3 regions of the Paenibacillus rhizolycopersici genome follow, and region 3 is predicted to be linked to each of the others. Evidence: riboswitches for the same ligand, from Rfam matches in the RefSeq annotation. Region 3 holds a riboswitch; each other region holds the start of a gene.

Region 1 (7,729 bases), on a different contig from region 3:
GGGCTGGGAACTGCTTGTCGCTTCCCAGACGGGAAGAACAACGATCGAAATACGAGGAGGAGACGGTTGTGATGAAGGTCCGGGTACTGGTCGTTGACGATCACCCTCATGCGCGTGAAGCCATTGGGGAGATCTTGGCCGAGGATGAAACGTTCGAAATTGTGGCTTATGCGGAAAATGGAGATGAGGCGATGGCCCAAACGGAGCGTTGGATGCCTGATTTGATCCTAATGGATATCCGTATGCCTGGAAAAGACGGTTTAGAGGCAACCCGTGAGATCAAGCTGCGCTACCCTTACGTGAAGATCGTCCTGATCACGGTGTCGGATGACGCCGCTCATCTGTTTGAAGCGCTGAAGCAGGGGGCTCAGGGGTATCTGCTCAAAAATCTGGAGCCCGGGACGTGGCTGGAGTATTTAAGAGCTATAGCCAGCGATGAAGCGCCTTTGTCCAGTGAGCTGGCCTTGCGTATTTTGCAGGAGTTTCCGGTGACCAAGAAGGAAAGCGGCGAACAACCTCCGTTAACATCCCGCGAACGGGAAATCCTCGGTTGGGTAGCCCAAGGCATGACCAATCGGGAGATCGCTGGGGTCCTGCACATTTCGGACCAGACCGTCAAAAACCATCTGAAAAACATCCTGCAGAAGCTGCATTTGGAGAATCGGGTTCAATTGACGCGATATGCTCTGGAGCAGGGATGGATCGATCGTCGAAGCTGATATTCTGTACGGATATGCCAGGCGAGGTTGTTGTGATGGAAATCACAAGGTGTGATTGCTATCCGTTCTAAACTAGGATTAGTTCCTAGTTAAAGAAGGGGGAGAAGCGGTTGAACCATCGTCTGAAGGCTGCGGTTTGCTTGCTAGGCGGAATGCTTCTGCTATCGGCGTGCACCGACGCCCCGGGGCGCTACATCGGCGGTTCGGAGCCGGCGACGGAAGCGAAAGGACCGGTGAAGTCGTTTACCGTCCATGCCAGCCCATCGGGATACGACACAACCGAAATCAAGGTCAAGCAGGGCGATACCGTGCGGATTACGCTGGAAAATACACAGGGGATGCATTCGCTAAAAATCAAAGGATACAACAAGGAAGTTCGGGGTGGCAAGACGATGACCTTCACGGCGGATCAAGCCGGGACCTTCGAGTATTCCTGCAACATCTCCTGCGGTAAGAATCATAAGGAAATGAAAGGTACCTTGATTGTAAAATAATAAGCTGACGGCTCATCACAAGATGAGGCCGCCAGCTTTTTTTGATTATAGGATAAGGACATGAGCTTAGTCCGTCCTCAAAAGTACCCCAACTGCTCCTTCGCCGCCTCCGACATGTGTTCCGGTGACCAGCGCGGTTCCCACACGATATCGACCTCCGGATTCTGGATTCCGAGCTGATCGCTGAGCACCCAGCGAACCCCGCCGACGATCGTATCATGCATCGGGCAACCTGGCGTTGTTAAGGTCATTTGGATGTATACTTGGCCTTCTTCTTCCCGAATATCGTAAACCAGCCCAAGATCAACGATATTGACTCCCAGCTCGGGATCATAAACTTCACGTAGACTTTCGCGGATTTGATCAATTCTACTCATGGATAGTACCTCCGTTTATATTGTCATTAATGAGCAAAAACCAGCGCAATCAATGCGATGTACGCCACCGAAACCATCGACAGCACGGCACCACCGGCGGCGATGACAACCTGCGACCCGAGGACCAGGCCGACGAGAACCGTTAAATTGGCGCATAGGATCAAGGTCAAGCCCAGATTCGCTTTCCGCTCATCAAGCAGATCGGCCAACAGCGGCGTTCCCGGGCGGCCGGCTTGTTTACCGTATTTGTGGGTCCACCACAGGAACGGCACGATCTTGGACATGTATCCAAGTACGGTGAACGAAACCCAGCAACCGAGATAAACCCAACCGACCGTGAGCACGGTACGGCTGTCCAGCAAGTGATCGGGGGATACGAGCGCCCGTATTGCAAACACTACGGCAAAAATCGCAAAGATTTGGCTCCCCGTTACCGTCCACTCAATGCCTGCACCGGGGCTGCGCTTATGCCGTTTGCTGCGAATTTGCAGCAGATGGACGTTAAAGCTTAATACGGCCAAGACGATTAACAGCAGCGCAGCGACTTTGTAGCCTGTCGGCAATCCGAACAGGAAAGAGGTCGCTCCCAGCAAGACGCCCGCGTTCCAGAAACCTAGGACGACGTACTCTAGGCGGGTCGGATAATCATGGGACAAATAAAACATCGGTAATAACTTATAGCTGAATCCGGTAATCAAAAGCCCGAACCAGCCCAAAGTGCCCAGCCAGATGTGAGTGCCAAACAGATTTTCGTGCAAGTTGTTATAAAGACCGGTAGCGAAGTTAATCCCCATCGCCATACCGGATAAACCCGTGAGCAGCAGATACAGGACCGCGCAAGCCGTACTGATCGTGATCGCGTTCCACGTTCCGGCTCGCCGCAGCGTAGCGGCCATGTTCCAGACGAACAGGACGATGCCCGAGAACGCAACGGTCGCAAAACCGCCGATCCAATACGTATCGCCTTGAATGAAGCCAAACAGCAGTCCGAACAGCCCTACGGAAAACAGCGCGTAATGAATATACCCAAGACGCTCGCTGTATAAGTTGGACTGCAGGATCACATTAATCAATTGATAGACAGCCCCCATGGCCAGCATGGTCGCCCATCCCAGTACGAACAGATGGACCTGGAACCAGCCGGCCGGGCCTCGAATGTCATCACCGAGCCAGCCCGTGAGAGACATGAAAGAAGTGGCGTGAAACAGGACGAATCCGAAGATCCCCGTAACGATAAATAGAAAGGGCAAGCGGGACATGGCCGGCATCAGGTTCACCTCCTTAAGGTTTGCGGATTTGGACTTTAGCGGTTCCGTCCGGTTGTTCTTCTACCGTGTAGGTACAGCCCAAGCTGTTTAATTCTTCGATCAAAAATACCGGTACCCGATCATTATGAATGTGCACCTCGTCGCCCGGTTTGCAGCGATCCAAGGCGGCTAGCGTTCGCACCATCGGCTGCGGAGGTTCGAGTCCGCGGTTGTCAAGTTCAATGAGGTTGGAGGAGCGTTCGACCGACGCGTTCTGCGCCTTTGAGGCTACCTTAGCCTCATCGACGGTCTCCAACCAGGATTTATTTTTCTTATGGACAAACGTTGTTATCCAATGTTCCTTGTCGTGCATGACCGATTGGCCGACGAGCCCCTTCATCTTCAGAAAGCCAAGCAATGGCGTGGGTTTGAAGGTGGCGTGCAATACGAAGATATCGTCTTTCCCCAGCGTTTTTACGGTGTCCATGATCATCTGGAACGGCTCCATTTTACTCTTGAGCTGCTCCCGGACGTCCAATTCAACGATTTTGGCATCTTGTCGTTCCATTGAGCTTCACCTCTTTCATCAGATTGCAATCGGGTTATCGTTTCTTAATGGCTCATCGCCGGTGCTCCATTATCCTTGCCATCTCGAGTCACCCGCAGGATAGCGGTAGCCCCCAAATAAGCGTCGTTCAGTTGATGGGTTAAAATCGGATAATCGCCTTCTTCTGTGACGGTAAACTCGACAACTGCACCTCCACCCGCCGGAAGCAACACGGTTTGCATGCCGTACAGCTCGTTCTTTGGGTTACCATCCAGATAGACGTGATCAAAGGTGGTGCCGACCACATGGAAGGAAGATACATGGTTGGGGCCCACATTCACAACGTAAAGCCGAACCTTATCGCCAATCTTGGCGAGGAAGGGATGTTCTTTTAGCGTGTGGTCATCGCCGTTAAATACGACATATTCCGGATCGCCTTGTTGGAAAGCATCCATATCGTTCTCCGCGTACCATTCGCTTTGGACGATCGTATATTCCTGATCGATATCCGCATCCGTAGGGTAACCGTCCTTCGGTTCGACGATGATCATCCCATACATTCCGTTGGCTACGTGAAGCAGCACTGGACTTACTCCGCAATGGTACATGAACACGCCGGGTGTATCGGCAGGATAGGTAAACGTTCCTTGCTCGTCGGGCATCACCTCGACGAACTTCTGGCTGGGAGCGGCATGGACGGCGTGAAAATCCATCGAATGCGGCATATCAGGGTCTAAATTGTTGAGCGTAAATTCCAGTTGATCGCCTTGCTTTACGCGCAATACCGGGCCAGGTGCCGTGCCGTTAAACGTCCAGGCATTATAGGTGACGCCTTCCGAGATCTCAATGTCGGTTCGTTGAGCGGTCATCTCGATGTGTACGGTATTCCCCTCGCGATGGACGACCGGCTCGACTGGCGGATGATTGATATGCGGCGCTTCCTCATGAGGAGCTGCTTCACGGACTGGAGGCTCCTCTGAAGGGAACGCAAACCAGGCGGCTGCGATCATGACCAGACCGGACAAACCTAGTAAGGACCACTTCAGAATGTTCCGAGATTTCATGAGTCATTCCTCTTTCTGTCGTTTATGTGTAAGCCCATGGCATTCTTGTTTGATTAGTTTCATCGTACGATGGGTTTGGGAGTCGAATTGTGATATTAATCACTTGAAAGTTGTCGAAAATGTTGTCATAAATATTTAAATTCCGATGTGTTTGGTATTGTATTCGCCTGGGACATCAAGTAAGATGGGAGGTATATTCCAACCGAATATCGCGGAAATAGGTGTTCCGGCCTTGCTTGGCCGGAGCTTAAAAGGGAAGTCCGGTGCAATGCCGGCGCGGTCCCGCCACTGTAACGGAGGAGTCGGATGCATCGAATGCCACTGGTGATCAAGTCACCGGGAAGGCCGCATCCGGCGATGATGCCGAAGCCAGGAGACCTGCCTATTTCAACGGCACTGCTGTACCTACGGGAGATAGGGAGGTGTTAAAGATGCAAGCCATCGAACAAATGATCGAAGGTCCTCTTTAGCCTATGTTGCTATCGGGGACCTTTTTTGTGTTGCAAACTATGGGTGTCATCAAGCCAAACGATGAGGAGGAAATCAACTTGGGGAACATGAACATAGTTAGCGGAAATCTGGGATATCCCAGAATCGGCGGACAACGGGAATGGAAGAAGCAAATTGAAGCCTATTGGGCAGGGAAAATTGCAGAGTTAGAGCTGCATGATCGATTGACGGAAATTCGGATGGGTCATCTTCGTTTACAGCGGGATCGGGGGATTGACGTAATCCCGGTCGGTGATTTTACCTATTACGACCACGTATTAGACACTGCGACGATGTTCGGACTGATACCGGAGCGGTTTGATTGGAACAGCGACAAATTGCCACTGGATCTATATTTCGCCATTGCTCGAGGGAACGACCAGGCGGCGGCTAGCGAGATGACGAAGTGGTTTAATACCAACTACCACTATATCGTGCCTGAACTGGGGTTCAGGGAACCGCAGGTGGTCGTCAATCGGCCGCTTATGGCTTATTTGGAAGCCAAACAGGAGCTGGGCATAGAAGGTAGACCCGTGGTGCTGGGGTTGTTCACCTTGTTGAAATTGTCTAAAGGGGAGACCGCAGGCCAAGTCGATGGCTGGATCGAAAAATTGCTGCCCCTATATGTACAGGTATTACGGGAGTTGGAAGCGGCTGGCGCCACATGGGTGCAAATGGACGAACCGGCTTTGGCCGTCTCTCTAACCGAAGAGGACGTTCGCCGGCTTGACTTGATTTATCGGACGATCGCCCGGGAAGTCCCTGATCTGCGGATCATGCTGCAAACGTATTTCGATGCCGTCGAAAGGTACGATTCGCTTGCAGAACTGCCGGTGCATGGTTTGGGACTGGATTTTGTGCACGGCCGGGACGGGAACCTGGAGGCACTGCGTCGATACGGATTTCCTGCAGGCAAGACACTTGGTGCAGGGCTTATCGATGGACGGAATATTTGGCGTACAGATTTAGACGAAACGCTAAGCCTGTTGAAAGAGATTTCTATGTTAGCCGGAGAACCGGGGTTGATCGTGCAGCCTTCCTGCAGCTTGCAGCACGTCCCGGTATCCGTGGCGGGCGAAGAGCGCTTATCCCCGGTGTTACGCGAGGCACTGGCGTTTGCCGAGCAGAAGCTGGAGGAGCTAACGAGCTTGTGCAAGGCGGCAAGCAGTGAGGGACCCGAACCGGTGCAGTTCGCGGAGAACCGCCGTGCACTGGCCGCACTCGCCGCAGATCCGGCCCGGAGCCGTGTTGCGGTGCGGGCGGCGGCGGTGCAGGCTGCTGTAGCCCCGGCGGAGCGAACTAGCGAGTTTGCACAGCGGCGGCTCTTACAGCAGGCGACATGGCGGCTTCCGTTCCTGCCCACAACGACGATTGGCAGTTTCCCGCAGACCGCCGAGGTTCGGGCTGCCCGGCAGAAATGGCGGAAAGGCGAGTGGGACCAGGATAGATATGAGGAGTTCATCCGAACGGAAGTCCGCAAATGGGTCGAGATCCAGGAGGAACTTGGGCTTGATGTGTTGGTGCACGGCGAGTTTGAACGCACCGATATGGTGGAATTTTTCGGTGAGAAGCTGCCGGGCTTTGCATTTACGCAGGGGGGCTGGGTTCAGTCTTACGGTACGCGTTGCGTCAAGCCGCCTGTGATCTACGGGGATGTCGAGTTCGCCAAGCCGATGACCGTCAAGGAAACCGCCTATGCCCAAAGCCTGACGGCTAAGCCGGTTAAAGGGATGCTAACGGGACCGATCACGATCTTGAACTGGTCATTTGTTCGAAGCGATCTATCCCGGGAGCAGGTCGCCTATCAAATTGCTTTAGCCTTACGTAAGGAGGTCGAAGCGTTAGAGCAGGCCGGTATCGGGATGATCCAGGTGGACGAGCCCGCCTTGCGCGAAGGTCTCCCCCTCAAGAGGAAGGATTGGTCGAACTATCTGGACTGGGCGGTAAAAGCGTTCCGGGTGACTACCTCCTCGGTCTTGGATACAACGCAAATTCATACGCATATGTGCTACTGCGAATTTGAAGATATCCTGGAGGAGATCCGAGCGTTGGACGCCGATGTCATTTCGATCGAAACCTCACGCAGCCATGGCGAGTTGATTCACAGCTTTGAGAAGCAGACGTACCCGCTCGGGATTGGCCTTGGCGTTTACGACATCCATAGCCCGCGTGTACCAACCGAAGCCGAGATGGTCTCTTTGATCGAGCGCGCGCTTCAAGTGCTGGACCCGGGATTGTTTTGGATCAACCCAGATTGCGGATTAAAAACCAGAGGGCAAGAGGAGACCGTCGCCTCCCTGCGGCAAATGACAGTGGCTGCTGAACAGGTTCGCAAAAAATACAAGCAACTGTAATTGACAAATGATTAGTTACCCTTTATCATAACTATTGTTCGATTAGTTACAGTTTATTTTAAAGTAACTATGAAAAAGAAAGAAGATAACAATAGAGAACATGAATAATGGAGGGAAACTAGATATGTCTAAAGTTTTATTCGTGAAAGCCAATAATCGCCCGGCGGATCAATCCGCCACTGTGAAGCTGTACGAAAGCTTCCTGCAAACCTACAAAGAAACGCATCCCTCGGATGTCGTTACTGAGTTAAACCTGTTCGAGGTTAACCTGCCGTATTATGATCTGGATATGTTGAACGGACTGTTCAAAGTCGGCAAAGGAATGCCAACTACGCCAGAGGAGCAACAAGCCGCCGAAGTGGCCAATGCTTACTTGGAGCAGTTCTTGCAAGCCGATAAAGTCGTGTTTGCGTTCCCGCTGTGGAACTTCACCATTCC
Region 2 (7,729 bases), on a different contig from region 3:
TTACGCATCAGCGTTCTTGCACTTCTCACGCCGCCATAGCAGCCGGTACTCACGACCGTTCCCGACGCAGCAGCAGCAGCTGCGGAACGTTTGAGTCCGGATGAGGCACTTGATGTGCCTGAACCCCAAACACCTCGGCGACCAGCTCCGGCGACAAAATATTCTCCGGCGCCCCCTGATCCACGATCCGACCTCCGCTCATGACAAGAAGATGGCTGCAAAACAACGCAGCCAAATTCAGATCATGCATGACCGAAACGACAGTTAGCCCCGCTTCTCGCTGCCAATCGGCGACCATCTCCATAAACTGCATCTGGTAGCGCAAGTCCAAATAGGTCGTTGGTTCATCAAGCAGCACCAGCTCGGGCTGCTGGGCCATCACTTTCCCGAGCGCTACCCGCTGCCGCTGCCCCCCACTCAGCACGCCCAGCGGACGATGCTCGAGCTCCTTCAAGTCAAGGCGCTCCATAATGCCGTCGATGAGGCGGCGGCCGGCCACCGCCCCTCCTATCTCCCTGCCGCGCCAGTCCTGATGGGCGAATCGGCCCATCTCTACGACCTCGCGAACCGTGAACGCGACGGACGGAAGCCCGTCCTGTTGGAGAACGGCGACTTTACGCGACAGTTCCTTGCGGGAGTAGGCCGTCAACGGACGCCCCTCCAGCGCAATCGCGCCGGAATCCGGTTGTTCCACACCTGAGATTAGGTTCAGGAGGGTCGTTTTGCCGCTGCCGTTTGGACCGATCAATCCCCAAAACTCGCAGCGGCCGACCCGCCAATCCACTTCGTTCAGCACTTCGAGGCGACCAAACGCCTTCGCAACTCCCCGCACCTCGATCAACGCAGCTCCTCCTCTCTCTGCTTTTTCTTCCGGTACAGCAGATACCCAAAGAAAGGCGCTCCCACAAACGCGGTGACGATGCCCAGCGGAATTTCTGTAGGGGCCAGCAGAGAGCGGGCGGCCAGGTCGCTCCACATCATGAATATCCCCCCACCTAGCGCGGACAGCGGGATGATTAGGCGGTAATTCGGTCCGGTGATCAGTCGGATCATATGCGGAACGACCAGACCTACGAATCCGATCACCCCGGACACCGACACCGCAGCTGCCGTCATCAGCGTGGCGACGAGCAACACGGCCAGTTTGGTCCGTTCCACAGCCATCCCGGAGTGGGAAGCCTGACGTTCACCAAGAGCCAGCAGGTTCAAATGCTTGGCCCGGCTCCACAGGAACAGGGCCCCCACCAGCAAATACGGCAAAAGGATGGCCGTATACGACCATCCGCGCAAGCTCAAACTGCCCATCGTCCAATAATAAATCTCATTGATTGTTTTTTTCGACATCGCCGTTAAAAAGGACACGACCGCCCCTAGAAAAGACTGCATCACGACGCCGGACAAGACCAGGCTTTCGATGGGCAGCTTCCCGTTCTCCCGGGCCAGCCAGATCACGATCCATAACGTAACCGCCCCGGTCACGAAGGCGATCATCGGCAACGTAAAGATGCCAAGCAACGAAAACTGCCATCCGAAAAAAATCAGCACAGCCGCACCGATCGCCGAACCTGACGATACCCCTAACGTAAAGGGATCCGCCAGCGGGTTGCGCAGCACGCCTTGAAAGCCTGCGCCCGCCACGGCGAGCGAAGCGCCAACCAACATCCCGAGCAGCACGCGAGGCAAGCGAACCTGCACGACGATTTGCTCTGCCGCAGCGCCCCAGTCCGGCGTAATCAAGCGGCCAAGACCCGGGAGCCGATGCAGCAGGATGGCCGCAATATCCCCTGCCGGAACATAGACAGAGCCAATGCCGATGCAGAACAGCAACGTCACCGCTAGCAGAACGAGTCCCGCCGCCCCATATCCGGCTAATCTGCCGCGCGTCATGGCTGGATCAAATCCGGATGAATCGCTTTGGCGACTTCGATTAGCCCTTGTGTCACGCGAGGACCTGTACGACTAAGCAGATTATCGTCCATAGCAATGATCCGATTCTCCTTCACAGCCGATATTTGGTCCCAGCCGGAACGGCCTTTGATGATGTCAGCCAACGTCTTGTTGTTCTCGTCAATTACGCTTTTTGCATACAAAATGACATCCGGGTTCGCTTGAATAATCTGCTCTTCATTAATCTCGGACCATCCCTCAACCTCGGAAGCAACGTTGATGCCGCCCGATAACGTGATCATTTCATCCATAAATTCACCTTTACCGACTGTCCAGCCTGGGGAAAACTCGATGTACACCTTTTTCTTCTGATCCTCGCTCAGCGAACCCACCGCATCAGTAACGGTTTGGACCTCCTGCTTCATCTTCCCGACCACTTCGTCCGCTTCGGCCTGGTGATTCGTGATTTTGCCAATCGTTTGAATATGCTCCATAACCGCATCGATCGTTTTCGGATTGGATTGGAACACTTGAAGTCCCATATCCGTCAGGCTTTTGACCGTCGCCTCATCAATGAGACTAGCTGCCAAAATGAGATCCGGCTGCGCCGCCACGATCGCTTCAACGTTCACCTGGAATCCGCCCATCCGCGGTTTGTCCTTCACCGCTTCCGGATAGTCGTCCAAATCGGATACGCCGGCGACTTGTTCATTAAGCCCAAGAGCAAACAGCACTTCCGTCTCTGACGGCGCCAGCGAAACCATTCGTTCCGGCGCTGCGTCAAACGTGAACTCCTTGCCGGTGGAATCCGTTACGGTATAGGGATAAGTCGTCTCCTGTGCGGCTGGTTGATTCGCTTCAGCATTTGTTCCCGCGTTTTGCGTCTGCTGTGTCGCCTCCGCAGCGTTCCCCGTTCCTTGATTCACTGCGTTGTTACCGCAGGCAGCCAGCACCAGCAGCAAGGCCAACAAGCCCAAGCTTGCGATTCGTTTCCAGTTCTTCATCTCCAAATCTCCCCTTTTTGTTCATTCCAGTTGGTAAAGAATCGCCTCGTGCTTCAGCGGTACGTTGTGCAGCCGGATTTCAAGTCCAGCCGAACACCATCCCGGCAACAAAGAAAAACCCCTATCCTAGCGGATGGGGTTACGTCTACAAAGTCATGCCGCGCGCCGACGAAGTGGAGAGCTCCACAGTCTGGCGCCAAGCCATGATACTCTTGGCAGAACGTTATCCTTTCCTCGAAGGACCGTCTTGATTTCCCGTGGCAGGTCTCCTGACTTCCAGGTATCGACGAAAGCTCGCCTTCCCATCTCCCTCGCGGGCGACAGTGGCATCGTGAGCTCGTCCCTGTTTACAGTGGCGGGACCGTGCCGGATTTGCACCGGCTTCCCTTTTAACCCGAAGCGGCACGGCGTTCTTCACCGCTGCTTCAGGACCTACGGGCACAATTTGTACGCTTGTCTTAAGGCTTTCTTCTCTATTGGATTATAGGGGAAAAGCGGGAAACTGACAATATCTAATCCGCTTCGTCATGTCTTCGACTTCACTCCAGAGACAAATCCGCTCCCAGGACGCCAATCGCTTCGCCGCCCCGACGGATGGGCACGGCAAGCGTCATGCACCGTCGTTTCGTAATCGCTGAGATATACGCCTCGGAGACGACCGTTTCCCCGGCAAAAGCACGGCGGAACCATTCCCGACCTTTGGCGTTCAGCAAACCAGCCTCCGGGATGGACACGACAAAGGATCCGTCCTCACGGTTTGACCAAGCTGCTTCAAGTCCCGGTTCCGCGGCCAATAGCTCCTCCAGAGCGGCTCGGTGTCCAGCCGGTTCCATCGCCAGGAACCGCGGCTGATCGGCTGCCTTAAGCAGCTTCCGGGCATAGGCCTGTCCCAACGCCACCGCTTCCTCGCCTCCGGCGGCCAAATCCGTCCCCGAATGCACGGAGTTAAGCGAAACCATCAGTTCGCCTTGCGCCCGGTCGAGCCCCACGACTACGGTCTGCAGCTTGGAAATATGCTCCCGTTCGGACTCCATTCGAGACAGCGCCCCCTCCACATGGATGATGCTTCGATTCAGTGCTTCATGCACCTCACCCAGCATGGCTTCCATGTTACGCGTCAGCTCGGCTTGCTCCCGGCTTCGCTGCCCTGTCTCGGCAACCAGTCCATTCACTCCGGCCACTTCCTCCGCGATGAAACGAATATCCTCACCCATTCGCTTCATCAGGGAAATGCCCTCCAGCGCCGAGTCCCGGCCGCCTTTCAGCGTGGACTTCACGCGGTCCACATCCGCGGCAATCTGCCGGAACAACGGAGCAGAGCGGCTGATCGCTTCGGTGCTTTGGTCCGCCAGCTGACGCATACGTACGGCTACCACGTCGAAACCTTTGCCTTGAGCCCCCAAACGGGCCGCTTCAATGGATGCGTTCAGCGCCAGCAAAGCCACCTCCCCGGCGATCTCTTCCAAACTCCGGTACAGCGCGCCCAACTTCCGCGTATTCCCCTCCAATTCCTCCATCGGCCCGGCAATCGATTCCTGGGAATCGGCCAACGAACGGATCGTGCCATCCGCCGCTTCAAGCGCCCCAGCCATGCGCACCGCTTCGGCCCGGGTGTGCTCGCTGCGGCTTAGGAGATGCTCTGCGGCGTCATGGATTTGGGAAGCCGATGCGGCAACCTCCTCCATCGCAGCGAGGCTCTCCTGCACCTGTTCCAGTGAGCGCTCGCTGCTGTGCTTTAGCTTCAAATCCTCCTCCGCCGCCGTGTCGGCCAACCTGTGCAGTTGCTCAAGGCTCCCGCCTACTTCGCCGACCGCCGCCTGCAACCGATCCGCCGCCACCAGCGACTCATTGAAGACCGTTGTCCAATCGGTCTCCTTCCGCACGGGTTCATCCGCACTCGCCGCAACGGACTTGCCTCCCAGCAGTCCCCCCCACGGCGCAGTCCCCCGGCTGGTTCCCGACGGCAGCAGGGAATAACCCAAGCAGAGGAGCGTCAATAGCGCAAGAGCCGTGATATACCATGGCGTCTTCGCTACTACCACACAAACTGCGAGAAGAACTGCCAATCCCACGCCAAGCCAAACGGCGTTTCTTCCTAACCAACGAAGTTGATTCATGTCCCCACCCCTATGTGTAAACTTTGCTAACATTATAAAATAGGACTGGAGTCATAAAAAGGAAAAAGTTAGGAGTTTCGAGACAGGGTGCAAATAATCGACGGATTTCTATAAATAGAACGTTCATTTTAAGAACGTTGTGTCTGGCGTACCCGATTTATTTCTGGTAAATTGATCAATGATTTGCGGCATACTCAATATATATGATATTTTATAATAATACCCTTTTGATGGGTCACAATCTAAGGAGTGCTTATCATGAAGTTACCTTTACACAATCAATTCATACAGGAAGCCATTGAGTATGTGAGTCAAGATCAACGAATAATAGGTCTTCTCGCAGGTGGATCCATGATGTACGGGGAAATGGATGAGTATAGTGATCTGGACTTAATCATTGTGTACAATTCTGCTTTTCGAAGCGAGATCATGGAACAACGCCACTTAATTGCCGAAAGACTGGGTAACTTACTTTCAGCATTTACAGGCGAACACGTCGGGGAGCCTAGATTGCTTATATGTTTATATGGCCCACCTCTTCTTCATGTCGACCTGAAATTTGTCCAACTGGATGAGCTTGAATCCCGAATTGAGAATCCTTTGATTCTTTGGGAGAGAGGTGCTGCTATAACATCTATCATTAGTAAAACAAGTCCGTCTTTCCCAATCCCTCATCCTCAATGGATTGAAGACCGTTTCTGGGTATGGGTGCATTACTGCGCTACAAAATTAGGAAGAGGCGAATTGTTCGAATTAATCGATACTATAACATTTATGCGGAATGCAGTGTTGGGGCCGCTGGTACTCATTAGCAACGGCCATCTCCCGAGAGGAGTTCGAAAGCTAGAAAAACACGCGCTCGAGGAAGTAGAAGAATTAAAAGGAACCATTCCCATCCACAGCTTTGAGAGTTGCTACCTCGCTCTAAAAAATACAATCAAAATGTATCAACGGCTACGTCAAGTTTCGGAAATTTCACCGAGGAGCGAAGCGGAACGCATCACAATTGAGTTTCTTGAAGGAATATATTCAGAACGATCCCAATGATAGAGCCCCCCACTATGGGTAGTGGGGGGCTTTACAGTGCAAATCGGAGGCAACAATACTATCAAACGGAATCTAAAAAATATAACGCATTACGTTACTTTTCTCTTGTAACCCCCCAAACCTGCCGAACGAAGTGGCCTTTGCTAACGGTACAGTGATCCGTAACAATCAATCTCGCTTCAGCAATATCTTGCTCCAGCGGCTCGGTGGAGACGATCACCGCTCTTGTCGAGATTCGCTTTACGCTTTCCAGCATCCGCCGTCGCTCCGTGGCGGTTAGTACCGAACACAAATTGTAAGGAAGGTCGACGATCGCGGCATCGTACGCCCCGTCCAGCTCATTTAAATCTCCGATCTCCACGATTCCTGTATCGTCATAGCCAAAGTGACGTAGATTGCTTCTTGCTCCGCGAATCGCCACAGGATTGATGTCCCTGCCAACAATGTCAATCCCCATCGACATCGCTTCGATCAGCACATTGCCCATCCCGCAGCACGGGTCGATAGCTAGCTTGCCTTTCGGGGCTGGCACGGCGATATTGACCAGCGCCCGGGCCACCACCGTCGTTAACCCGGTGGAGTAGTTATGCGGCTTCTCCTTGTGCGCAAGCCAGACCGGGTCCGAGATGCGGCATATCCCCAGCACCCAGTCGTCCTGCCGCGCCAGCACACCCAAGGTTACCTCTGGATCACGCATCTCCGCGATGCCGCGAACTTGGGCACCGATCCGGCGCTCCGCCTCGCGCTCCCCTTCATACGTTTGCCGCCGTCCGTTTTTGAGATATCGGACCTTGAAGGTGCATCCCTCCAAATCCAGCAACGATGCCAGCTCGCCAAGCTCATCCAGTGTAGGCGCAGCAAACAAAACATCTAACCGCAGCTGCACGAACGGGCTACGATTGGGCGGCAGCCGGAGCGGGCTTTCCAAATAAGCGTCTCCCTCTGAAGCCTGCCCGAACAGGGCGCGCTGCTCCATCAGACAGAGCTCCCGCTCGCTCTCATGGCTGGCAAAAGGATAAATATATGTGATGGGGGATGATTTCAAATTGTAGCTTGGATTCAATCTAGCGACATCCTCTCTTGTCCTTATCTCCCCATTGTACCAGAATGTTCAATCATCCCGCATTTCGGTCAACTGCGCCCAGTATCGCTTGGGCATATGCGACATTTGTGCCCGAGGATTCAGCCGTTCCCGGATCGCCACGGTGTCGTAAAATTGCTTCCACAACCGGCGGTATACCCGTTCCTGCTCCCCCACCTCCGGCAAGACGAGCTCATCGAGATCCACGATCTCCGTCCGCTCCGGAGTCGCCTCCTTCGGGCGATGGATCAGCGCCTGGCGATGAGTTTGATCGTAGATCAGAAACGCCTCATGACGATAACGGTTGCTAAAGTGCGGGGCTAAGATCGGCAACACGCGGTTCTTGGGTTCAATCACCGAAACGAGCACATCGCCGTATACCGAGAAGCGGACAAACCCCATCAAAGCGTGACTTTCCGTATTCAAATGTCTTACCGCTTTGCGAAGCCGATGCACCGTAGTCTCGGTCAGCATATCTATAGCTGCACGCCCATGCCAGAATCCGAGCCGCAGGAAGCGATAGATTAACAAATCCTTCTGCGGCTCGCAAGTCAAGAACCCGCGGCGGACGAGCTCCTGAGCCTCCGGCGAGA
Region 3 (7,729 bases):
CCAAGGCGCTCGCCGTCAAACGCAAGTTGTCGGTTGTTTGGTTTGGTCACTAGAGTGGGCATGAGAGGAATCCTCGCTTTCGTGAAATAAGTTGGAATGAATGCTGCAGTCCGCCTGTGTTTACCGCAAATCTTGAATTTTCAAATTGCAGATAACGGGTGAAAAAAGGGGGCGCAAGGGTACTCGCGCTCCGTGATGAATGTTGTCAAACTGTGACAAAGGTCACAGGCTTTTAATTATACCAGAAACTTCTATTGTTCGTGATCAAAAAGTCAGCTTTTTAGATGTACCTAGAAAGAGAACATGGACTCCCATAATACGGGCTTTCCCTGCCGCAGGCTTTGCTGAATATCGACCAGCCGCTGGTTGGAGCTCCCGCGATAGAGGAGGGAAGGGTCGCGAAGCTCTTCTACGAATCTTCCGTCAACCAGCACCTCGCAGCGCCTTAGCAGCTCGTATTCAGGTGAGCCAGAGCGTTCTATGATTTCTTCGTAGGTATAACCGCTGTAAATCCAAATCGACACAGGCCCTGTCTCCGCAACCAGTCGGTCGATAAACCCGCTGACTTCAGCGGCGGAGAAGAAAGGGTCCCCGCCAAGGATCGATAAGCCGCTTAGCAGGGGGTTATTTTTAACGTCATGAATGATTTCGGCTTCGCGTTCCAAAGTAAACGGTTCGCCGTAATCGAAGTTCCAGGTCTTCGGGCTGAAGCAGCCCTTGCAATAATGACGGCAACCGCTGATAAAAATCGCCGCCCTCAAGCCTTCGCCTTCATTAATAGATTCGGGATAGTAGCCGCAAAGATTCATACGTCGTGTTTGACCCGGTCGCGCACTTCCGCTTGTTTGGCTGCATTAAACCGCGTTTGGAAATCGCCGGTCAGGTAGCCCGTCACCCGGCGCAAGCGGCGGATATGCACATCGTTCTCATGCCTGCCGCAGGAAGGGCAGGTTGCCCCGATAATCCCTTCGAAGCCGCAAGCCGAGCACCGGTCGATCGGATGGTTGATGCTGAAATAGCTGACCTGCTGCTGCAGGGCGAATTGCACGATTTTCAGGAACGCTGCCGGGTTGCTGCGGGCATTGCCGTTTAGCTCGATATAAGAGATCGCACCCGCGTTGCAAAGCCCGTGAAACTTGGCTTCCAGTTCAATTTTTCGCGCGGCACTGAGGTTGTAGTAGACCGGGATATGAAATGAATTCGTGTAGTAATCGCGATCCACGACTCCGGGTATCGGGCCGTATACCGCACGGTCCCGTTTAGTGAATTTGCCGGACAGGCCCTCCGCCGGGGTGGCGAACAACGTGATGTTCAGATTATGGATTTCGCTTTGGCGGTCGCAATAGTCGCGCATGTAGGCGATCAAATCATACGCTTTCTGATACACCGCTTCGTCTTCGCCGTGGTGTTTGCCGTACATGGCCTTCATGCATTCGGCCAAGCCGATGAATCCAATGGACAAGCTACCGTGTTTGAGCAGATCGCCAACCGCGTCGTCCGGTGCCAGCGCCTCGCCGCCCTCCCAGACCCCTTCACGCATCATGAAATCCGAAGCCTTCGCCTTCTGAGAGGCTTGGATGTTGAAACGGTGCAGCAGTCCCTCCAGCGCGATATCCATATAATGCGTCAGCTCCCGGTAGAAGCCGCGCTCATCGGCCTCCTTGCGATGGCCCAATTCGATCCCGTGCTCAAGGCCTATTTTGACGAGGTTTAGCGTATTAAAGGATAGATTTCCTTTGCCGGACAGATGGTTCCGTCCGAAACGGTCGGCCAGCACCCGGGTGCGGCAGCCCATCGTAGCGAATTCCGTATCCGGATTCGTCGGATCGTAATACATCAGGTTCAGCGGGGCATCCAGGTTGGCGAAATTCGGATACAGCCGTTTGGCTGAGCATTCCGCCGCTTTCAGGAACAGGGAGTAGTTCGGTTCCCCTGGATTTTGATTGATCCCTTGCTTGCATTTGAAAATCTGAATCGGAAAAATCGGCGTCTCCCCGCTGCCTAGCCCACGCATGGTCGCGGTGAGCAGGGAGCTGATTACCAGCTGTCCTTCCGGCGAGGTGCAGGTTCCGTAGTTAATACTGGTGAACGGGATTTGTCCGCCGGCCCGGCTCGACATGGTGTTTAGGTTATGGACCAGGCTCTCGGCCGCCTGCAGCGTTTCGCTTTCGGTTTCCTTTAACGCATATTTGAAGGCTTTCGGATACCCGTCTCGGAGGTCGCTGCGGCTCATGGCAATGTCGCCCAACTCGGCGCTGGCATCGCCTTCCTCAAAGTAATCCAACCCTTTGCGGAAGTACTTGGCGAATGATTTGGCCACGTACGGGGCGAGATCGAAGTCCAGTTTGTTCGCGGATACGCCGCCGTATTGGGAGTTTTGCTGGGATTGAAAAATGATCGCCACCAGCGCCATCGCCGTCATGATGGAGGATGGCGGGCGTACGCTGCCGTTCCCGGTATTGAAGCCTTCGCGCAGCAGCTTATCGAAAGGGATAAAGATGCAGTTGGTTGTGCCGATGGCGTATTGGTCCAGATCGTGGACGTAGACAATATTGTCCTGGATGGCTTGGACCAAGCGGGCCGGCATCACGAAATGGTTTGCGTACCATTTAGCATACTCGCTTCCGAATTTACTCATCTTGCCGGAGAAGCTCTCCCCGTTCAAATTGGCGTTCTCACGCAGCACCTCGAGATTTCGACTGTGCACGATTTCCTCGCCTAATTGAATGACTTCATCCAGCAAGGTGTCTCGGCCGGTATACGTCTGGTTTAGCAATGCCATAACAAAGTTCTCCTCCCGATAAACTGAGTTTTTACTTCATATAAAAGGGCATGTCCAACCCGACGAGGGTGGACATGCCCGAATGCGCTGCATCATAACGATCACGTTGGGCATAGAAATAGAAGCCCTAAGGTTCAGCGGCAAGCGGACACCATCCCTGTTCCTCGCAGGTTTTCCGTCGGTGTCTTCCAAACGGGCAGGTCTCCTGGCTTTCGGGTCATTGCTGACGCCTTCCCGCAGCTTTAGAATCAAGCCGCAGTGGCATAAAGGTCAGACGAACGGCTGGGCCTTCAAGACGATTCGATGAACGTTTCGTCTCTAGCGCCTAGCTACCGATTACAGTGGCGGGACCGCAGCGGCTTTGCACCGCACTTCCCTTTTAAGGTCCGGAGGCTTGTCCGCCGGATCACCCGTTCACACTATATTTTGTTGCGTTGATCTAAGGATAGCCCAAGATGTTGTGTTTGTAAACCGAATTTTTACCATGTAAATGACCTGAAAACGTCGTGAAAATCTCCAGTCCTTATAACGATGCGGAGAGTGGGGGACGAGGGAGAATTGTGAACATTTATGAATGGGACTGAGGAACTAGGAGGATGGTTGGGGGGCGGCAACTGTTTTTCGAACGGTGTTGGCTAACGGACTGAGAAGTCGTTATTTCTGCAATTTCTGACGAATAAGAAATCTAACGGACCCCAAGGCCCTTATTTGGTGCGAAGACGTATAAATGGGGCAGATTCTAGGCAAATAGCGGCTCCAAGGTCCGTTAGAAAGCGAAGTTCGGATTCCCGGGACAAATAAGGTCACTACAGTCCGTTAGAGATCGGTTGATCTTCAAGTGCAAGGATGGGTAGAATGGAGGTAGGTTGAATAACAAGCTCGTGATTGAAAACAAAACCACTACCAGAAAGAAGGGATCGATTATGGCCATCGCTGAAGTAACCGTCATTCCGATCGGAACGGGTAGCACCAGCCTGAGCGCTTATGTCGCTGAGTTGCATCGGGTGCTGGAGAAGCAGACGGGAATTACGTTTACCCTAACCTCAATGAGTACGATTATTGAAGGGCCGTTGGACGACGTGTTCGCCGCCATTCGTGCCATCCATGAAGCGCCGTTCCAGTCGGGTGCCGGCCGCGTGTCGACGTCGATCAAGATCGACGACCGCCGCGACAAAGCCAGCTCCTCGGAGCAGAAGCTGCGCTCCGTTCGCGAGAAATTGTAATTACCAAGCATTGGCGCTTGCATTATTTTGAAAACGAGTTATAATAATTTTTGTTCGCTAAAAACGAACTTGCTGGTGTAGCTCAGCTGGTAGAGCAACGCATTCGTAATGCGTAGGTCGGGGGTTCGAATCCCTTCACCAGCATCCTTAATGCAAGTGGAAACGCGCCCTCCGAGGTTTCGGGGGGCGCGTTTTTGCGATTAAAGTCAAACTTCTGCCGGAAAGTTACTCAATCCCCTTATTCCTCCCACTTGGAGTGAAGGACATGATGGCAAAAGTTCGGGCGTTGATAGCCCGGAAGAAACATCTCGCACACATCGGCGTTCATCGTACCGTATGTCGTTTCCGGTTTGTGCTTGAAGCCTTCCCAGAATGCATGCAAGATGTTGTGTTTGAACTGGTCGCGAGGAAAAGCTTCGACGACTTGCTTCCGCACTTCTGCCGGAATGAAATCAAAGTTCTTCCCGACGACGTCATAACCGACGCCGAAATTCATCAGAGCCGCCTCGGTTTCCATGTATTCCACGATTCCGACGGTGGTGTGCAGGGCAACCGCATTCCATACCAATCGAATGGATTCTTCCGGAATGCCGCGGCTTCTCAGAAAGTCGCGGGCCGCATTCGCCCCATCGACCTCAAAGCGTTTGTCCGGGCTTCGGAAGGCGGGTGTCAAGCCGAGATCGTGGAAGAGCGAGCTGATATAAAGCAACTCGGCATCGTATTTGACTTGACTCGAATTCCCCTTCATCGCCGCAAACAGAAAGACGCGGTTCGAGTGGTTCCACAAAAGGTCGTCGCCGTGATCGCGCAATAATTCGGCAGCTTCTACGGCTAGTTTGCTATCTGGAATTTTGATATCCGCGATGAAATTTGTCATCTAAAACTTCCCCTTTCGTCATTTAAGCGCATTGTATGACTGTTGCTTCGGCTTCTTTATAAGCTATCTGTAAAAAAGGCCAACGGATCCATTTGCATTGTATTTGAAGGTTTCCTTAGCAATAATGATATTATCCATATCATCTTAGCCATTTGCTCATTATTGGTTCCTCCAGTTTTATTTTGTTTAGTACATCCTAGAAGACATCTGAAGGATCGTATTTGTGACAGAAAGTATTTTTAGAAGTTGGAGGAGAGGGAGAGATCGGTGAAAACAAATTTCTGGGTCATCCTAGTGAGCTGTCTATTTGGAGGATCGTGCAGCTTAATGATCGGGGGTATCATTTTTTCACGGCATCAAGATGGCTCTGTTATTCCTAGGGTTATCACCCTAATTGTTATTGTCATAGTCTATTATTACTTCCTACGTTGGCGGCATGAGAAAGTGAATACAGATATGGTTCTTCTCAATATAACCTTGTTCGTTCTCTTCCTGTTTATATCTCCATTTCTGATGACCAGTCTAAACAAGCTCGTCTCATTGCCTTTCCCAAGTCAAATAAACAACACTGTCGAGGAAATCACAACAATCTTAGAACAGAAGCAGCTTCCGTTTGAAATCGATATCAAGGAGAGCAAAAAGCAAACCTATAAATACGGTGTAAGAGTAACGATAATATTGGTAAAGACCCAGCAGGGGGAGTTACTAAAAAGTGAAATCGACACGTTATTAAGAAGTTTGCCGACTAAAGAGTTACATATTACTTTCTATAGCAGAAATAGGGAAACGTTTCTAGGGATTGTGATCAATAAGGAGAAATCGATTGTAGGTTGTTCTCCCTATGAAATGTGTGCGAGCATGGATATAAATTATTAATAAATGGGCCTAGGACCAATAAAAAATCGGGAGGTTAAATAACCTCCCGAATTCTCGTTAAACTCGTTCTTCCTCCATTGCATCCTTCTTCGTCTGATGCACGGTGCCGAACGGATGCTGGGGCGGCGCGTAAATCACATAGACCTTGAGGGGAACGGTGCCGGTATTGGTGATATTGTGCCATTTCCCGGCGGGGACGAAGACGGCGTCGTCATCGTGAACATTTTGTACGAAATCCAGCTTTTCCGGTGTATCCCCCATTTGTGTAACCCCTTGGCCTTCCTCGATCCGTACAAATTGGTCGGTGTGAGGATGGACCTCGAGTCCGATATCTTCTCCAACGGGAATGCTCATCAAGGTAACCTGAAAATGTTTCCCTGTCCATAATGCCGTGCGGAACGTTTCGTTTTGCTTGGCAGCCCGGTTGATGTTAAGAACCAACGGCTGTTGCCCGTAATCTTGAAGCGGCAGCTCGCCCCAGGACGCAAAGCGCGAAGGATAGGGAGTAATCCCTGGGTACGAGCCTGGGGGAAGAAACGGTGGAGCTACATTCACTCCGTAAGGATAAGCGTGGGGGGGCAGGGAAGGTACGGAATACGCAGAGTAAGGGTACGGTCTGGGATAATCATTCATTTGAATTTTGACCTCCAAGGTTTATTACCCATCATATGCCTATCCTCCGCCCTCGTGCTTGTTTGCAAAAATGAGTCAAATCTACTGATGCAATCATCTAGGAATCTGAAATCTCCCTTACATAGAATAGAGCATAACCTAGTAAAGGAGAGAAGAAGATATGGCAAAGACGATTTTGGATTACAACTCTACTGTCGTGACCCCGGTAACGAACGGGGTGAACATTCCGATTCCGGTAGTCGGTGGCGTGCAAATTGCGGCGGTTTCTGTATTTATTGATCCGGCCAATCCGGCATCCACAACCAACCGTGTCGAACTGAAGGCGACCATCGGTGTTGAAGCGCTGTCAGATACGCCGAATGTCCTGGTGCGCATTTGGAGAGCAGGCACCGAAATTTTCTATGGGTTGGTAGAGCTGGAGGATGCCTTCAACGACTGGGGTCTCATTAGCGTGCATTTTGTAGAACATGCCCCGCTCGGCGTCCAAAACTATCAGTTGATCGTAGAAAATCAGGATAACAATAGCACAGCCAGAGTAGTAGGGCCGATTGTCTTCTCAGCTATGGCGATCGGCGGATAAGCTGCCTTACTCATTGTCCTCATCCCCTCACGGCTGGCCTGAGGGGATTCTTTGCGTTTGATAGGCGGAGCTCCGCCTCATTTGAAGGGCTTATCCCTGACGGTTTTCAGATTGCCTTCATTTTGAATCGTTGTTTTCACGTCCAAATCGATCTTCAAACGAGGCAGATATTCCGTACGCCAATGGGCCAACTTGTCCCGAGGGATTCGAGTTCGAAAATACTGGCCCACCCCTAGGATGTCCGCCTCGTGCTTCAGGATATTTCTAAACATCTTGTTGAAGCGTTGGGTCAACAGAGTCTCTAGTTCATCCTTGATTACATCCACGGTAGGCCCCCCGCGGGTTTCCAGAACGGATACCTTTAAGTTGATTTGGCTGCGCATGTACGGGTCTCCGTCCTTCAGCGCAACGCGGTGTTTCATGGAGTTGCTGACAATTAACACGCTGGCGTGGTTCATGACCTCAATCTTGCCGTGCGCACTTTCTTCGTTAAAGGCGTTCATCAGCAGGGTTTCGTCCGCGGTAATTTGTCCAACCATCCGGCCGTTCTTAATAATGGCTGCTCCGACGTTTTCGATGACCGTGCTTGTTCCCGATTTAATAATCGGGATGGCGATATCCCGGGTATAAGAATGGATGCTGCGAAATATTTCCCAGGTTCGCGTTACTGCGACGGACGGGCTCCAACCCGCATTTTTTTCAAAAAAATTGTAAAGTACGGTTTGATCCGTTGATGAATTCTTCTGGAGCTTGGTAAA

Evidence for each region. Region 3 has a riboswitch for cobalamin ahead of IM700_RS02485 (anaerobic ribonucleoside triphosphate reductase). Riboswitches for the same ligand answer to the same signal wherever they lie in the genome.
Region 1: it holds a riboswitch for cobalamin, as region 3 does, so the genes downstream of both, metE (5-methyltetrahydropteroyltriglutamate--homocysteine S-methyltransferase) here and IM700_RS02485 (anaerobic ribonucleoside triphosphate reductase) in region 3, are expected to answer to the same signal.
Region 2: it holds a riboswitch for cobalamin, as region 3 does, so the genes downstream of both, IM700_RS02275 (ABC transporter substrate-binding protein) here and IM700_RS02485 (anaerobic ribonucleoside triphosphate reductase) in region 3, are expected to answer to the same signal.

The regions. Positions count from the first base shown of each region.
Region 1 is NZ_JADCNN020000013.1:7,156-14,884, forward strand. It holds gene IM700_RS14615 (sensor histidine kinase) at 1-97, shown strand, start outside; gene IM700_RS14620 (response regulator) at 72-719, shown strand; gene IM700_RS14625 (cupredoxin domain-containing protein) at 830-1,213, shown strand; gene IM700_RS14630 (metal-sulfur cluster assembly factor) at 1,291-1,590, opposite strand; gene IM700_RS14635 (heme-copper oxidase family protein) at 1,617-2,858, opposite strand; gene IM700_RS14640 (DUF2249 domain-containing protein) at 2,872-3,405, opposite strand; gene IM700_RS14645 (multicopper oxidase domain-containing protein) at 3,450-4,448, opposite strand; cobalamin riboswitch at 4,651-4,848, shown strand; gene metE (5-methyltetrahydropteroyltriglutamate--homocysteine S-methyltransferase) at 5,006-7,291, shown strand; gene IM700_RS14655 (FMN-dependent NADH-azoreductase) at 7,416-7,729, shown strand, end outside.
Region 2 is NZ_JADCNN020000001.1:519,024-526,752, reverse strand. It holds gene IM700_RS02285 (ABC transporter ATP-binding protein) at 50-841, opposite strand; gene IM700_RS02280 (FecCD family ABC transporter permease) at 838-1,887, opposite strand; gene IM700_RS02275 (ABC transporter substrate-binding protein) at 1,884-2,891, opposite strand; cobalamin riboswitch at 3,134-3,343, opposite strand; gene IM700_RS02270 (methyl-accepting chemotaxis protein) at 3,431-5,008, opposite strand; gene IM700_RS02265 (nucleotidyltransferase domain-containing protein) at 5,267-6,055, shown strand; gene IM700_RS02260 (TRM11 family SAM-dependent methyltransferase) at 6,150-7,031, opposite strand; gene IM700_RS02255 (TIGR03915 family putative DNA repair protein) at 7,167-7,729, opposite strand, start outside.
Region 3 is NZ_JADCNN020000002.1:25,633-33,361, reverse strand. It holds gene IM700_RS02495 (ribonucleoside-diphosphate reductase subunit alpha) at 1-62, opposite strand, end outside; gene nrdG (anaerobic ribonucleoside-triphosphate reductase activating protein) at 291-809, opposite strand; gene IM700_RS02485 (anaerobic ribonucleoside triphosphate reductase) at 806-2,782, opposite strand; cobalamin riboswitch at 2,961-3,211, opposite strand; gene IM700_RS02480 (MTH1187 family thiamine-binding protein) at 3,706-4,005, shown strand; tRNA gene IM700_RS02475 (tRNA-Thr) at 4,077-4,149, shown strand; gene IM700_RS02470 (HD domain-containing protein) at 4,244-4,882, opposite strand; gene IM700_RS02465 (hypothetical protein) at 5,150-5,758, shown strand; gene IM700_RS02460 (cupin domain-containing protein) at 5,816-6,391, opposite strand; gene IM700_RS02455 (hypothetical protein) at 6,552-6,971, shown strand; gene IM700_RS02450 (Ger(x)C family spore germination protein) at 7,049-7,729, opposite strand, start outside.